Linked DNA regions of Luteolibacter sp. Y139. The protein of the gene in region 1 binds, or shares a complex with, the protein of each later gene. Links are inferred from orthologs where the notes say so. Each region holds a gene or a part of one and is shown in the gene's direction. Other genes may lie near its edges.

Region 1 (7,157 bases):
TGCCCATCGAGTAACCGTTGTTCTCGATCACGTAGACGACCGGGAGTTCGAAGAGGGCGGCGATATTGAGCGACTCGTGGAAGGCACCCTGGTTGACCGCGCCGTCGCCGAGGTAGCAGAGGGCGGCACCTTCCTTGCCGAGATACTTGAGGCCGTAGGCGAGGCCGAGGCCGAGCGGGGTCTGGCCGCCGACGATACCGTGGCCGCCCCAGAAACCCTTGTCCGGAGCGAAGAAGTGCATGGAGCCGCCCTTGCCCTTCGAGCAGCCGGTGGCCTTGCCGAAGAGCTCGGCCATCAGCGGATTCATCTCCATGCCGGACATGATCGCATGGCCGTGGCAACGGTAGGCGGTGATGTTGTGGTCATTCTCGCCGCAGAGCGAGAGGGTGCCGACCGCCACCGATTCCTGACCGATGTAGAGGTGAAGGAAGCCACCGATCTTGCCGGCGTTGTAGTACTTCAGGGCCTCCTGCTCGAAGCGGCGGATGCGCTGCATCTTACGGAAGAGCTCGATCTTCTGCTCGGCGGTGAGCGCCTTATTGATCGGCGAGCCGGCGAAATCGAGACGAGGCGTGTCGGCGGTGGCTGAGGACATGGGCGGGGCGGTGATAGGGGCGAAAACAGGTTTGGAGCAAGAACTTATCGGGTCTGCGCGATAGGCGAGGCCAGCTCAGCCGGAGCGGCCCACGAGCGACGGGCAAGCAGGAACAGCGCCGTGAAGACGGTGTTCGCCACGACGAGATTGCGGAGGAAGATCCAGGTCGGCATCGGGTCGGTGGGGCGGCCACTCCACAGAGCCTGCCAAAGGCTCTCGGCGGTCTTCGCATAGCCGGGGTCGGCGAGCCACACGGCGGTATTCGTCAGGAGATGGAAAAGCAGGGCGGCAAGAACTCCGCCGCCGAGCACGAGCGCGGGGGAGGGAGACTTGCGCAGCGGCAAGGCCATTACGCCGGTCAGCAGCAGCGCGAGGAACGCGACGGTCACGCCGCCATGGGCGAAGGGAGAGTAGCCCTGAAGCAGGCTCGCGAGCGGATTGCTGACCAGCCAGGCGGCGACGGGCAAGGCCCAGGCTTTCGTTCCGCGGAGGAAAACGATGCTGCACAGGAACAGGGCCGGAAGTGGCTGGAAGTTCGGCATCTCGTGCGAAAAGGCGGCTCCCAGGCAGCGGAAGGCGATCAAGAGTGCCAGCAGCACGAGGGCTGGAATCCAAGGACGTTGCATGCCCTTTCCCTGCCTGATCCGGGGGGCCCGGGCGAGTCGAAAATGCGCGGGCTTGCCTCCCTCCGGCTGACGGTTTTTCCTAACGGCCATATGGACTGGGAACCGCTCATCGAAGCCGCTTGGCAGGTCCGCGAGCGGGCCCATGCCCCCTACTCGAAGTTCCACGTGGGAGCGGCGCTGCTGGTGGAGGGACAGGTCTTCACCGGGTGCAACGTGGAGAACCTGTCCTATGGGCTGACCAATTGCGCCGAGCGGGTGGCAGTGGGGACGGCAGTCGCGGCAGGGTTGCGGAAGATCGAAGCGGTGGCGGTGGTAGCGGATACCGAGGTGCCGATCTCGCCCTGTGGGGCGTGTCGCCAGGTGCTGGCGGAGTTTGGCGATCCGCTGATCTGTCTGGCGAACCGGACGGAGCGGCTGGTTTTTCGTTTGTCAGAGCTGCTGCCGAGGGCGAGTTCCGGGATCTTGAATCTGCCTTGATTCGTTCCACGTGGAACATGTCCCCCACTAGAACCTGAATCTAGTGGGTTTCCGACGCGGCAGGATGCGTGGTCCCCACCCTTGTCGTCGCGGCGGTAGCTGCGTAGGGTGCCCGCCCTCGCATGTTCCGCTATCCCAAGCGCTACGACGTTCTCGTCATCGGTGCCGGCCACGCCGGTGTGGAAGCCGCCCTTGCTGCCGCCCGGCTGGGCGCGCAGGTGGCGGTGCTTACCCAGAACCTGGACACCATTGGCCAGATGTCCTGCAACCCCGCCATTGGCGGGCTGGCCAAGGGACATATGGTCCGGGAGATCGATGCCCTCGGCGGGGCGATGGGGCTGAACACGGATGCCACCGGCATCCAGTTCCGGATGCTGAATGCGTCCAAAGGTCCTTCGGTGCGGGCCCCCCGTGCACAGTGCGACAAGAAGGCCTACCAGTTCCGGATGAAGTGGGTGCTGGAGTCCACGCCGGGCATCGAGCTCCATCAGGGGAACGTCGCGGACATCTTGGTCGAGAACGATGCGGTCACTGGCATCACCACCTCCCTCGGCATGGAGATTCAGGCCGCGTCGGTGGTTCTCTCAGCGGGGACCTTCATGCGCGGGCTCATGCACGTGGGGTTGCGGAACGAGAAAGGAGGCCGGATGGGGGACGCCACCTCCACGGTATCCGATTCTCTCAAGCGCCTGAAGTTCCACGTGGAACGTTTCAAAACCGGCACTCCCTGCCGTCTGAACGCCCGGTCGCTCGATTTCTCCAAGTGCGAGCCTCAGTATGGGGACACCCCGCCGCCACTGTTCTCTTACCTCGCCGATACTCTCTACCGGGAGCGGGATGACCTCTTTACCCTCAACCCTTGGGCGGATTCTTCGTTCCACGTGGAACAACTGCCCTGCTGGGTGACCTACACGAACACCGCCACCCACGAGATCATCCGGGGGAATCTCGACCAGTCTCCCATGTATTGCGGGGTGATCGAGGGCGTGGGCCCACGCTATTGCCCGTCGATCGAAGACAAGGTGGTCCGTTTTGCGGAGAAGGACCGGCATCAGGTCTTCCTGGAGCCGGAGGGTCGCCACACCCACGAGTATTACGTCAACGGCGTCTCCACCTCTCTGCCCTACGAGGTGCAGCTGAATTTCCTGCGCACCATCCCCGGCTTGGAGAAGTGCGAGATCCTCCGCCCCGGCTACGCGGTGGAATACGATTACTGCCCGCCGACCCAGCTTCACCCGACGCTGGAGACCAAGCTGGTCTCCGGCCTCTACTTCGCTGGCCAGATCAATGGCACCTCCGGCTATGAGGAGGCAGCAGGGCAGGGGCTGATCGCCGGGGCCAATGCCGCCCTGAAGGTGGCTGGGAAGCCGGACCTGATCCTCCGCCGGGACCAGGCCTACCTCGGCGTGATGGTGGATGACCTCGTCACCAAGGGCTGCACCGAGCCCTACCGGATGTTCACCAGCCGGGCGGAGTTCCGCCTGCTGCTCCGTCAGGACAATGCGGACCTGCGTCTCACCCCGCTGGCCGCCGAGCTCGGACTCGCCCATGGGGAGCGCGTCGACCGGATCCGCCACAAGCAGGCGGAGCTAGAACGGGCACTCCGCTGGGCACGCCAGGCTGTCCACGAGGGCGTGAAGCTCGACCACTGGTTTCGCCGGGTCGAAAATACTGCCGATTTGCTCCCCGAAGACCTCCGCGGAGAGTTCCACGTGGAACTTTGGCCGCTGATCGAGACCGAGCTGAAGTATGAGGGCCACCTCCAGCGCCAGCAGATGCAGGTGGAGCGGATGGCCCGCCACGAGGACAAGCGCATCCCCGCTGACCTCGACTACAGCCAGATCCGCGGGCTGAAGAAGGAGGCGCAGGTCAATTTCACCCGCATCCGCCCCGCCACCCTTGGCCAAGCCGGCCGCATCTCCGGCATCACCCCCGCAGACGTCGCCATCCTCGCCGTCTGGCTGGAAAAGGGCGGCCGCCGGAATGTTGCCAAGGCGACCGAGGCAGAGTCATGATGGAGGAGGATGGCTGACTTACTCAGGCCCTTTTACCGCTCCCGGCTGTTCTGGCTCGGCCTTCCGGGCTTGCTGTTCCTGCTGTGGGCGTGGGCGGAATCGAACATTGTCCGCTACACCCTTTTTCTTCCGGCATCGGAACTGAACTCTACTCAAGGCAAACTCCTTTGGTGGGCGACCGGTTCTGATGGCACGTATGACGTGCAGCTCGACTATCGCACCAGCCATGTGACCTTGGCGGAGGTCGGGCGAGCGGAACTTTTCTTTGGCCGATGTGTGTTCCCCATGGCCGGAGAGTTCGAATCACAGCCAGTAGCTCCCGGAGAAATGTGCTGGTTCCCCGCGCTGCGGTGGGAGTCGGTGGACATCAATGCCGCCACCTTCTACCGACTGGTCGCGGTGCCTTACTGGCTGTTGATGACCGGCTACGCTGCTATCTTCGCGGGCGGGATCACAGTCAGACAACGCCGGAAGGTTCGCCTGATGAAAATCGTTCCTCCGCCATGAGGCCCCACCCCCGCCGCACTTGGTTCTGGCTTCCCTTCATGCTGCTGATGGGGCTGGTTGGCTGCTTGCTGGACTCGATCTTTTCCACCACCGCAGCCGGCTTCATCCGAGGGAACCGGGGGGCCGAGCTGACGCATGCGTTTGGAGTGATCGAGGTCAGGTTCTTCCACGACACTACCAGACCTTCATCTGGTCCACTGAACTACGGAGCCTATCACAGGGCCAGAGACGTTCTGGGGCTCCAAGCTCCCTATCTCTTTCCCTCGGTCGAGTGGCCGGTGCCAGTCGACTCCGACTATCCGATGCCGACGAAGTCGTGGCAGATCCGGGTTCCCGACCTGTTTCTAATCTCGGCTTACTTGGTGGGTTGGCTTGCCGTGCACCGATGGTGGCGGCGACGGGAGGCCAAGCACCTTGCCAACCACCCCTGAAGAGTCACCATGATCCGCCCGTGGTATCGCTCCCGCTTGTTCTGGCTGGGCCTTCCCGGACTGCTGTTTCTTGTCTGGGGCTGGATTGATCGGAGTCCATCCTCTTCGCTGACTGCCACAGTGGGTACTGCCGACCTCAGCGTCGGCAACGAGTCCGGAAGCCTGAGAGTCCGCTGGCAACGCAATCCCGTTGGATTGGCCATCGCCGGCCAAGACGGGGACAGCGGCACCCGGCACTGTGGGACTCTTCCCCAAGGCTATCCGGTATTCCGTGTGGACCATTTCTTGGCGTCCCGGCGTTCCTGTTCCTTCTGTGGGCGTGGGTGAACTCGAACTTCACGCACTACCGGCTCTCCGAACTGAACTCGACCCAAGGCAAGCTGCTGTGGTGGGCGACGCAGTCGGACGTGGATCATGATATCACGCTCGACCCTCGCTGACCGTAGAAACCCATCAACCCTCGGAACTGTTTTTCACGTCTTGCGTCTTCGTGCGCCGGGGGATGCTGGAATCGCAACCGGTCGGTCCGGGGGAAAGCTGCTGGTTCCCGGCACCCCAATGGCGGTCCGTCGATATCAATGCCGACACCTACTACCGGCTGGTCTCCATGCCCTATTGGCTGCTGACCGGTGGTTATGCGGGGTTTTGGATGGGAGGGGTAGTGTGGTGGCAGCGGCATAAGCTTCGCCTGCTGAGGTCACAATCTGTCCTTCCCCCGTGATCAAGAAAACGTCTTATATCGCTTACAGTGAGTGGAATATGAAAATATTGCGCTGCGATTGACCGGAACAAAGAGGCAGCTCTGGCCGGAGAAACCCCGGTGGAACCCGTTCTCCCGATCTTGGGGGTGGCACTGACTTTTCTTTATCTCGTGATCTGGATGGGCACCATGGCCGGATGGCAGCGACGGAAAGCCCGCTTGAGGAAGGTCCCCGTCGCGCCGAATTTGTAGTCCGCCCGTGGTATCGCTCGCGTCTGTTCTGGGCCGGGATGTTCGGGCTGCTGTTCCTGCTATGGGCGTGGTGGAACTCCGGCGCGTATTCTTCGACCTTCACCGCGGAGAGCCGGGGAGGCGAGCCGATCCTCCATGGCGAGGTCTCGAGCGGTAGTCTCCTGGTGAGATGGCAGCGGAGGAATGTCTCGCTTTCGCCGCTCCAATGGACCTTCACCGCCGATCGTTGGGGCCTCGGCGAACATGATCCGGCCACCCGTGCACCCACGCCAAGGCCACGGCAGTTCGATGTCGTGTGGGCGCTCCGGGTCAAAGAGGAGCGGGATGGTCTCGGCAAGAATCCGGCTGCTGCTGGCTGGGTGCCCTCGCCCGGCCGCAGCTTGCCGGTGTCGAAGTTGATGCTCCTCGAATATCAGGTCGCGTGGTGGCTGGTGGTGCTCGTCTACCTGCTGGCCGGGGCGCTTCTCCTTGCCTACTGGCAACTGGTGAAAGCCCGCCGGCGGGAACGCCACGGCGGCCCGGGTGCGGTGATCTCGCTTCGCCTCTGGTTCCTGTTCGTGGTCTTGCTCGCTCTCACAGGTTGCTTCCTTGATTCCATCCACAGCCGCACCCGGGGCGGGATGGGGAATGGGAAGTACGATGTCGGCTGGTCGCATTTCCGCGGCCTTTTCACCGTGTCCGTTTTCTACGCGCCATTGGCCTCCGATGGAGTCGCTCCCTATGGGAAAGCCGTTCGCGAGTCGATGACGACTGGAGGATTCACTCCGCAGCGCTGGCCCCGCTGGATTGGTCCCGATATCGGGGGTGAAAACTCATGGGAGCTGCGACTGCCGACCACGCTCACCATCGGTGCCTATGTGGTGCTGTGGTCGGCAGCGGCCTGGTGGCGCTGGCAACGGTTTCGGAGGCACCTGCGGAAGCTTTCCCGGCAGGATCCCTGACGGGATCATTCGCCGTTGCCCGGGGCCGATTGGCGGCGAATGCGCCACACCAGGAAAGCGATCCAAGCGCTGAGGAAGAGCAGCATCAGGAACCAGTGAGCGATGCCGAACTGGAACTGCCGGTCGTAGATTTCCGGAACGACGGCCCGGGGAAACCATGGCTCACCGGCAGTGGAAATGGGCTCGTGGATCCAGTGGAAGTAGGTAAGCGAGGTCGACGTTTGCGAGGCGTCCCATGAAAAGCCGAGTTGTCCGGTGCTCTGGTAGGCGGAGATGCTGAAGTGCTTGGGCAGCCAGAAAAAGCCGTCGGTATGGCTCATGGAGTGAACCCATCCGCAGCCAAGAAAGGCCAGCACGAGGATGCCGAGCCAGAAGGATTTCCAGCGGTGGAGGGGACGCGGGGGCATGGGGTGCAAACTTCGAACTCTGAAGGCTGAACTTTGAACTCTGAATGGAACAGCCGGAAGATTTGAAGGGGAGTACCGTCCACCCGTGTCGACGGAAGATCGACACCCTTATTTGCTGGTGTCCAAGCGCTTCATCCGCCGATGGCGGTAGAAGAGGCAGGTGGCCCAAGGGAGGGCGAAGAGGAGAATGAGGAGCCAATGGGCGA
Region 2 (7,276 bases), on another replicon or contig:
AAATACATCCGCGAAGGCCGCAATGTCTGCGTACTGCGGACCTGCTCGAAGATCCACGGCCTCGCCGCGCTGCGGATCGGCTATGGACTTGCACCGAAGCACCTGGCCGAGGTGCTTCAGAAGGCCCGCCAGCCGTTCAACACGAACGCCATCGCCCAGGCCGGCGCGCTTGCCGCGCTGGAAGACGCCGACCACGTCAACAAGACCAAGGCGATCAACAAGGAAGGCTTGGCGTTCTACGAGGCTGCCTTCCGTGAGCGCGGGCTTGAGTTCGTCCCCAGTGTGGCGAATTTCATCCTCGTGAAAGTGGGCGAGGGCGACCGTGTCTTCCGCGAGATGCTCAAGCACGGGGTGATCATCCGCGCGATGAGCGGCTACAAGCTGCCGGACTGGGTCCGCATTTCCATCGGCACCCCGGCGCAAAATCGCCGCTGCCTGGAGGTGCTGGATGCCGTGCTATCAGCCGCTGCGGTCTGAAGATATCCCTTAAGCCTGTTTGACAGTCGAGGCGGCTGGGCATATTTCTAACGGCCTCACAAGCTGATGCCCGGATCCGTCGCCTTCCAGGACCAGCGGGAATTCCGTTGCACTCACTGCAGCGGGAGAATTCTCGTCCCCAGAGACATGCCCCCGATGACGGGGCCTTGTCCTCATTGTGGTGGCACGATCACTTCTCCCAGTGGCGACGAGGTGGCGCTGGAGCCGCAGCGTCTGGAGGCAAAGGTCGAGGTGCCGGCGGTCGTCGTGACCGAGAAACCGGTGGCTGTTCCCGTGTCGGTGCCCGTGGCGGAGGTGAAGGGCCCGATGGCTCCGCCGCCATTGCCGCCGTCTTACTTGGCGCGCTCGCCGTTTGCGCAGGATCCATCGCCACCTGTCCAGGAACCGCCGAAGAACGATGCATGGTCGCGAGCCGAGGAATTGGCCAAGGCCCATGCACGCGAAAAGGTCCAAGCCGAAGAGCGTGCAGCGGCCGCCGAGCGAGCCTTGGCAGCCGAGCGTGCGCTTGCCTCAGAGAAGGTCCGGGCGGTCGAATTGGCATCGGAAGCGGGCAGGGCAAAGCAGAAGTCGGAAGCGGATGAGAAGTTCGCCGCTGCCGAGCGTGCGATCAATGAGGAGAGGGCACGGGTGGCAGAGATCGCCGCCGAAGCCGAGAAGGCGAAAGCCAATCAGAAGGTCATAGCGGAAGAGAAGGCAGCTACTGCCCAACGTGCTCATGCGGCCGAACTTGCGCTTGCCGCTGAAAAGGCGCGCGCCGCGGAGATCGCGACGGAGGTAGAGAAAATTCATGCCAAGCAATTGGCCGAGTCCGAAGCCAGGGCTGCTGCCATGGAGCGGGCATTGGCGGCGGAACGCGCATTGGCCGAAGAAAGGGCCCGTGCTGCAACTCAGGCGCAGGAGGCGGCACGCGCCTTGGCATCCGAGCGCGTGCTGGCAGAGGAAAAGGTCCGCGCCGAGGCACGGGCCTGGGAGATCGAGCAGATTCTTGTCAAAGAGAAGGCGGAAGCCGAAGCCAAGTCCAAGGGGGCTGAAGAAGCCCGGCAGGCAGAGATGGCTCTGGCTGCCGAGAATGCCCTGATTACGGAGCGAGCCGCCACTGCCGAACGTGCCTTGGCCAAGGAGCGTGCCCGTGCGGCAGAAAGCGCAGCCGCAGAGGAACGCGCGCTCGCTGCCGAGAAGGCGCTCGCCGATGAGAGAGCCCGTGCCGAGGCCCGCATGGCGGAAATCGAACGAGCGCTCACCGTGGAGAGGGCTCGGGCTGAAGCGCAGGCGCTTGCGGATCGCAAGGCGCTGGAAGAAGAACGCGTGAAGGGAGAGGAAAGGGCTCGAGCTGAAGCTCAAGCCGCCGCCGAAAAGGCTTTCGCAATTGAGCGTGCCAAGGCGGAGGAGGAACGGCGCCTTGCTGAAAAGGCTCGTGCCGAAATTCAGGCAGCTGCCGAAAAGGCGCTAGCCGCCGAGCGTGCCAAGGCTGAGGAGGCGCGACGTCTTGCCGAGGAAAAGGCTCGCGCCGAAGCGAAGGCGGCTGCAGAGAAAGCCGTCGCCGCAGAACGAGCGCGAGCCGAGGAAGCCGCGGCTGCGGAACGCGCTAAGGCCGAGGAGCAGCGGCGTCTTGCGGAAGCAAAGGCCCGTGCGGATGCACAAGCTGCAGCCGAGCGGGAGATCGCCCAGCAGCGTGCGCAGGATCAAGCGAAGCTAGCCGCTGCCGAACGGGCCTTGGCGGCCGAGAAGGCGCTCGGTGAAGAGAAGGCTCGCGCCGAAGAGAAGGCGGCGACTGCGGAACGAGCCTTGGCCGCCGAGCGCGTCATGGCTGCCGAACGCGCCCGCGCCGCCGCCCAAGCGCTTGCCGAGGAGAAGGCTGCCACGCAAGCGATGGAGAAGGCTCGCGCTGCCGAAAAGGCTGCAGCAGAGGAGCGGGTTCGTACCGCCCAACGCGAGCAGGCCGAGTCAGCCCGCAAGGCGCAGGTCGCCGAGCAGGCACTCCAGTCCGAGAAGGCCCTTGCCGTGGAGCGGATGTTTGCCGCCAAACAAACGATCGAGGTCCAGAAGGCGATGGCTCAGGAGCAGGCGGAGTATGGCCAAGCTCCGCTGACAGCATCATCCGCCGCGCCGGTGCCGGATGCTCAAGTTTATGTTGCTGCACCCGCTTCCATGCAGGGGATGCCACCGGGTCCAGGCCCCGTGAAGCCGGCTCCTCCGAAGGAACGCATCTCCAGTGACAGGTATCCACCAGCCAATCAGTCTGCCAAGGTGGGTCAGGGATCGCGCCGTATCATTATCGTCCCATGTCTGGTGCTGCTGGCTCTGATGGCGATCGGTGTGGGAGTGTGGATGTTCCTCCAGCACTCGCAGGACCGTCCCGGGCAGGTAGTAAAGAGACCAACGATCAATCCGAACGTTCAGGCCCAATTGCGGGAGAAAGAATACGTGGATAACGGCTGGCAGACTGAAGCCAAGCAGGTCCTTTCCGAGTTCCTTGCCGCCGATTCCGCAGCTGGAAAGGCAGCCTTTTCAATCAATGGCAGCGATCTCCTACAGACCATGGAGGACTTCTACGGTCCGGGGCGCATCGATGACTCCGACACGCCGTTGTCGGGCTTCGCCGTCGAGCAGCTTCCTCCGGATGATCGCAAGCGGGGGATCTTCATGATGCGCTACGATCAGCCGCCGCAGTTCGAGATGCGGGATTTCTTCCGTCCCCTTGCGCCGGTCGAGGTTGAGCGCGGTTTGGAGGAACCGGGCTTGCTGCTATCGACGCTTGCCCGCGCGGACAATTTCACATCCGAGCCGGTGAAGGTGAATGTGTTCTTCAAGCGCACGCCGGATGGCCTCCGCCTTGACTGGGAGTCCTTCATCCAGACGAAGCATCGCACGTTCCGTAGCTTCACTGAACTCGCCAATCCCGGAGCCAGCAGCGTTTTCCGCTTGTTCGTGGTGGAGGATGTGGCCGAGCAGGGGAAAGACCGCATTGGGATGAAGACCTATCGGATGGTCGATCCCGCCCACAAGACGGACTCGATGCGGGTGAATGTGCCGGTCGATTCCGACGCAGGCCGTGCGCTTTCCATTCTCAACTGGCGCGGCGTGAAGGATGCGCGGCCCAAGACCAAGACCGCCACGATCGAACTCGAGTGGACCAAGGGGATGGTGCCGGATCTCGCGGTGAAGCGTTTTATTTGTTGGGAATTCCTTGGCATCGGTGGCCAAGCGGTGGAGACCACGAGCAAATGATCGCGTCCACCGAAACCATCGCGGCGCTCGCCAGTGGCGGGGGCACTGCGGCGGTCGCCTTGATCCGGCTTTCCGGCCCGCAAGCGGAGGAAGTGGCGGATCGTGCCTGTCATGGTGCGGCGGGGCGCTCTGAAGAGCGCCGTGCCACGCGAGCGAAGGTTCGCGATACGGAGGGGCGCGTGCTCGATGATGTCTTGCTTACGGTGTTCCGTGGGTCTCGCAGCTTCACGGGCGAGCCTGTGGTGGAGATCGCTTGTCACGGTGGCCGCCTTGTCACGCGCCGGGTGCTGGAGCGGCTGTTAGAGTGCGGTGCCAGATCTGCGGGTCCCGGTGAATTCACCGAACGCGCCTTCCTTCATGGCAAGCTCGACCTGACCCAGGCCGAGGCGATCATGGACCTGATCTCGGCCCAGAGCGATCTCGCGCTGCGTGCAGCGCATGAGCAGCTGGAAGGTGGAATCGGTCGCGAGGCTGTTAGACTGCGCGAGGATCTCATCGGGGTGGTAGCTCATCTTGAGGCGTGGATCGACTTTCCAGAGGAAGACATCGATCCCGATACCGGAGATCTTTTCCTGTCTCGCGTGGCTGCGGCTCGTGGGGGTATTGCCAAGCTGCTGGCGACGGCGGAGCAGGGGAGGATTCTCCGCGAAGGCGTTCGCACGGTCATCTGTGGCCGTCCCAATGCGGGTAAATCGAGTTTGCTCAATCTGCTGCTTGGCAGCGAGCGCGCGATCGTCAGTGATGAGGCTGGCACCACGCGCGACACGATCGAGGAAACGATCATCCTTGATGGGGTTCCGCTGCGCTTGGTCGATACAGCGGGTTTGCGCGAGGAGGCGGGCGGCATTGAGCGCGAGGGCATTCGTCGCACGCTTCACGAGGCCGGGCGTGCCGACCTTTTGCTAGTGGTGCGCGATGCGTCGCTACCGGCTGCCGAGAGCGCCGTGGAGCTGCCGGAAAGCAATCGCGCCGTCACCGTTCTCAACAAGTCCGACCTCGGCGAGCATGGCGACTGGGTCGGCAGCGATGGGGTTCGCCTTTCCTGCAACACCGGTGCGGGTCTCGATCAACTTCGCCGGGCGATCCGTGAGTCCCTTGATCTCGGCGAAGCGGACTGGGGGGAACACGCGGTGGCGATCAATACCCGCCACCGCGATTGCCTGCGCCGAGCTGATGAGTCGCTGGAGACCGCGGAGGTTTTGTTAGAAAGCGCCGCGGCTCCTGAACTCGCCGCGCTAGAATTGCGCGGTGCGCTCGATGCCCTCGGCGAGATCGTCGGGAAGGTGGACACCGAGGACATCCTCGGTGCCATCTTCAGCCAGTTCTGTATCGGCAAGTAGCCCGATTACTTCAGACACTCGCGGATATACGCGATGCCCTTCGTGTAGACTTCCTCAGGAGAGGGGAAGAGATCGCGCCAGACGCGTGTGGCGGCGGCCAGCTCGGGCAGGGCACGGCCAAAGGCCTCGATGGTCAGCCAGCCGGTGTAGCCTTCTTCCTTGAGCACCTGGATGCTCTCGCGGATCGCCGCGTGGCCGGTGCCTGGGGTGCCGCGATCGTTTTCGGAGATGTGCACGTGGCCGACGCTCTTGATGTATTTCCGCAGCGTGGCGGCGGGATCCTTCTCCTCGATGTTCGCGTGGAAGGTGTCGAACATCGTCGTGAAGTTCGGGTGATTCACCAGCGCGGCGTATTCGGCGCCCTGTGCCATGGTGGAGATGAGGTAGCACTCGAAGCGGTTCAGCCACTCGATCACGAGCTTCACGCCGGCCTGCTGGGCGTGGTCGGCCACCTCGCGGTGCACCTCCGCAGCCCATTGCCATTCATCGCTCGTCGGGCCATTGCCCGTGAACACGCCCAGCGGCTGGTGATAGGGGCCCATCAGGATCTCGGTGCCAGCGGCGTGGCAGGAATCGACGATGCCCTTGAGGAAATCAACGGCACCGGCGCGGTTCGCGGCCACGGGGCTGGAAGGGTTGTGCGCCTCGTCGGGAACCACGGTTACCGCGGTGGAGCGCAGACCCTGGTCGGCGAGGGCCTTGCCGACGACCTTGTAGTGGGCCGGGTCGGAGGAGAAGATCGGCAGCTCGACGCCATCGTAGCCGGCGTTTTTCAGGGAGGAGAGGAGGTGAAACTGGTCTTCCTGAAGGGCGGGGGTCCAGAGGAGCAGATTGAAGCCGATGTTCATGGTGGATTTCTGACTAAGGAGCCAAGCTCGGGAGGGCTACACATTTTTCTAGGGTATGTGATTTTGCTTCCGTTTTTGTGAGATTTTTTCTGAATCGCGCTCATCGATGAACGATCTTGTCCACGGCGAACCAAGCTGGAAGCTAACCCTCGACCGGGTATCGCTGTGGATTTCCTGCCGCGCCGGGCACATGGCACCGGTCGAGTTCCAGCTCGGCGAGAGGACCGTTTCGCCCTATGCGCTGGCTCCGTGGACACCGGACGAAGTGGACGCCGGGCTCCCGCCGTTGTTGACGGTTTTGCGCGGGGACTTCCTTTGCTTTCCCTTCGGGCCGCAGAAAAACGCACCTCCTCATGGGGTTTCTGCGAATGCCGAATGGAAGGTGATCGCTGGCGGCGATGACCGACTCCACCTCGCCATGGATGATCCGGATAGTGGCGGCTGGCTGGAGAAAATTGTCATCCTGCGTGAAGGCGAGACCGTGCTCTACTGTGAGCATCGTATTTCGGGGGTCTCGGGCGACTACAGCTATGGCAATCACCCGGTGATCGATTTCTCGCACCTCACCGAGGGCGAGGGCCTTGTCAGCGTATCGCCCTTCCGCTGGGGCTCCGTTTATCAGGGACATTTCTCAAACCCGCTCCAGCGGGAATACGGCATCTTGAAGCCTTCCGGGACTTTTTCCGATCTTCGTGAAGTGCCTCTGGCTACTGGTGGGACGACGGATGTTTCAAAGTATCCCTCGCGCCAAGGTTTCGAGGATCTCGTGATGATGAACAGCGAGCCAGCTACGGACGAGCAGCCATTCGCATGGTCTGCGGCAGTGCTCGATGGCTATGTGTGGTTCTCACTGAAGGATCCAGCGGTCTTCCCATCGACGATCCTTTGGATCTCCAATGGGGGTCGTCACGCCGCGCCATGGAATGGCCGCCACCTCGGCCGCATGGGCATTGAGGAGGTTTGTTCCTACTTCGCCGATCCTGTCGACGTCTCCCGCACCAATCCACTCGCCGCGGATGGCGTTCCGACGACGCGTCATTTCCGAAAGGATGAGACCGTTTCGCTGCGTCTCGTCCAAGCGGTTGCTGCTGTGCCGGACAAGTTCGGCCGCGTGACCTCCATCACTCCTGCCGGTCCCGGCAAGGTCGTGATCACCGGTGAATCCGGCGCAACCGTCGAGTCGGCCATCGACTGGAATTTCGTTCTCTAACATCAAGGCATCCGCAACCCAACATCTACCACCCAAGATCATGAAACTTCACAACGCCATGTGGCCCGGCCTGGTCGGGAAGGAACCCGGCACCGACCATCCGCCGATCTCGCTCGAGCGCATGCTCGAAATGACCGCCGCCGCCTCCGTCA

Evidence for each region.
Region 2: the proteins of mnmG (region 1) and mnmE are in contact, whole or in part, in a solved structure (PDB 9HIP), measured with the Escherichia coli proteins. The link is inferred for Luteolibacter sp. Y139 from one-to-one orthologs.

The regions. Positions count from the first base shown.
Region 1 is NZ_JBBUKT010000016.1:420-7,576, reverse strand. The notes cover bases 1,386-4,266. They hold mnmG (tRNA uridine-5-carboxymethylaminomethyl(34) synthesis enzyme MnmG), read left to right. Parts: upstream 1,386-1,820; coding sequence 1,821-3,713; downstream 3,714-4,266. Other genes in these bases: WKV53_RS26500 (hypothetical protein), read left to right, coding at 4,217-4,266; WKV53_RS26505 (hypothetical protein), read left to right, coding at 3,783-4,220; WKV53_RS26515 (cytidine deaminase), read left to right, coding at 1,386-1,698. Also shown: pdhA (pyruvate dehydrogenase (acetyl-transferring) E1 component subunit alpha), read right to left, coding at 1-595; WKV53_RS26520 (DUF6580 family putative transport protein), read right to left, coding at 640-1,221; more of WKV53_RS26515, read left to right, coding at 1,312-1,385; more of WKV53_RS26500, read left to right, coding at 4,267-4,651; WKV53_RS26495 (hypothetical protein), read left to right, coding at 4,661-4,978; WKV53_RS26490 (hypothetical protein), read left to right, coding at 5,549-6,544; WKV53_RS26485 (hypothetical protein), read right to left, coding at 6,550-6,951; WKV53_RS26480 (hypothetical protein), read right to left, coding at 7,060-7,157. UniProt on the Escherichia coli protein: NAD-binding protein involved in the addition of a carboxymethylaminomethyl (cmnm) group at the wobble position (U34) of certain tRNAs, forming tRNA-cmnm(5)s(2)U34.
Region 2 is NZ_JBBUKT010000002.1:473,617-480,892, forward strand. What follows is about bases 2,895-5,894. They hold mnmE (tRNA uridine-5-carboxymethylaminomethyl(34) synthesis GTPase MnmE), read left to right. Parts: upstream 2,895-3,722; coding sequence 3,723-5,066; downstream 5,067-5,894. Other genes in these bases: WKV53_RS06910 (hypothetical protein), read left to right, coding at 2,895-3,726; WKV53_RS06920 (sugar phosphate isomerase/epimerase family protein), read right to left, coding at 5,072-5,894. Outside these bases: hisC (histidinol-phosphate transaminase), read left to right, coding at 1-477; more of WKV53_RS06910, read left to right, coding at 634-2,894; more of WKV53_RS06920, read right to left, coding at 5,895-5,914; WKV53_RS06925 (hypothetical protein), read left to right, coding at 6,021-7,124; WKV53_RS06930 (sugar phosphate isomerase/epimerase family protein), read left to right, coding at 7,165-7,276. UniProt on the Escherichia coli protein: Exhibits a very high intrinsic GTPase hydrolysis rate. Involved in the addition of a carboxymethylaminomethyl (cmnm) group at the wobble position (U34) of certain tRNAs, forming tRNA-cmnm(5)s(2)U34.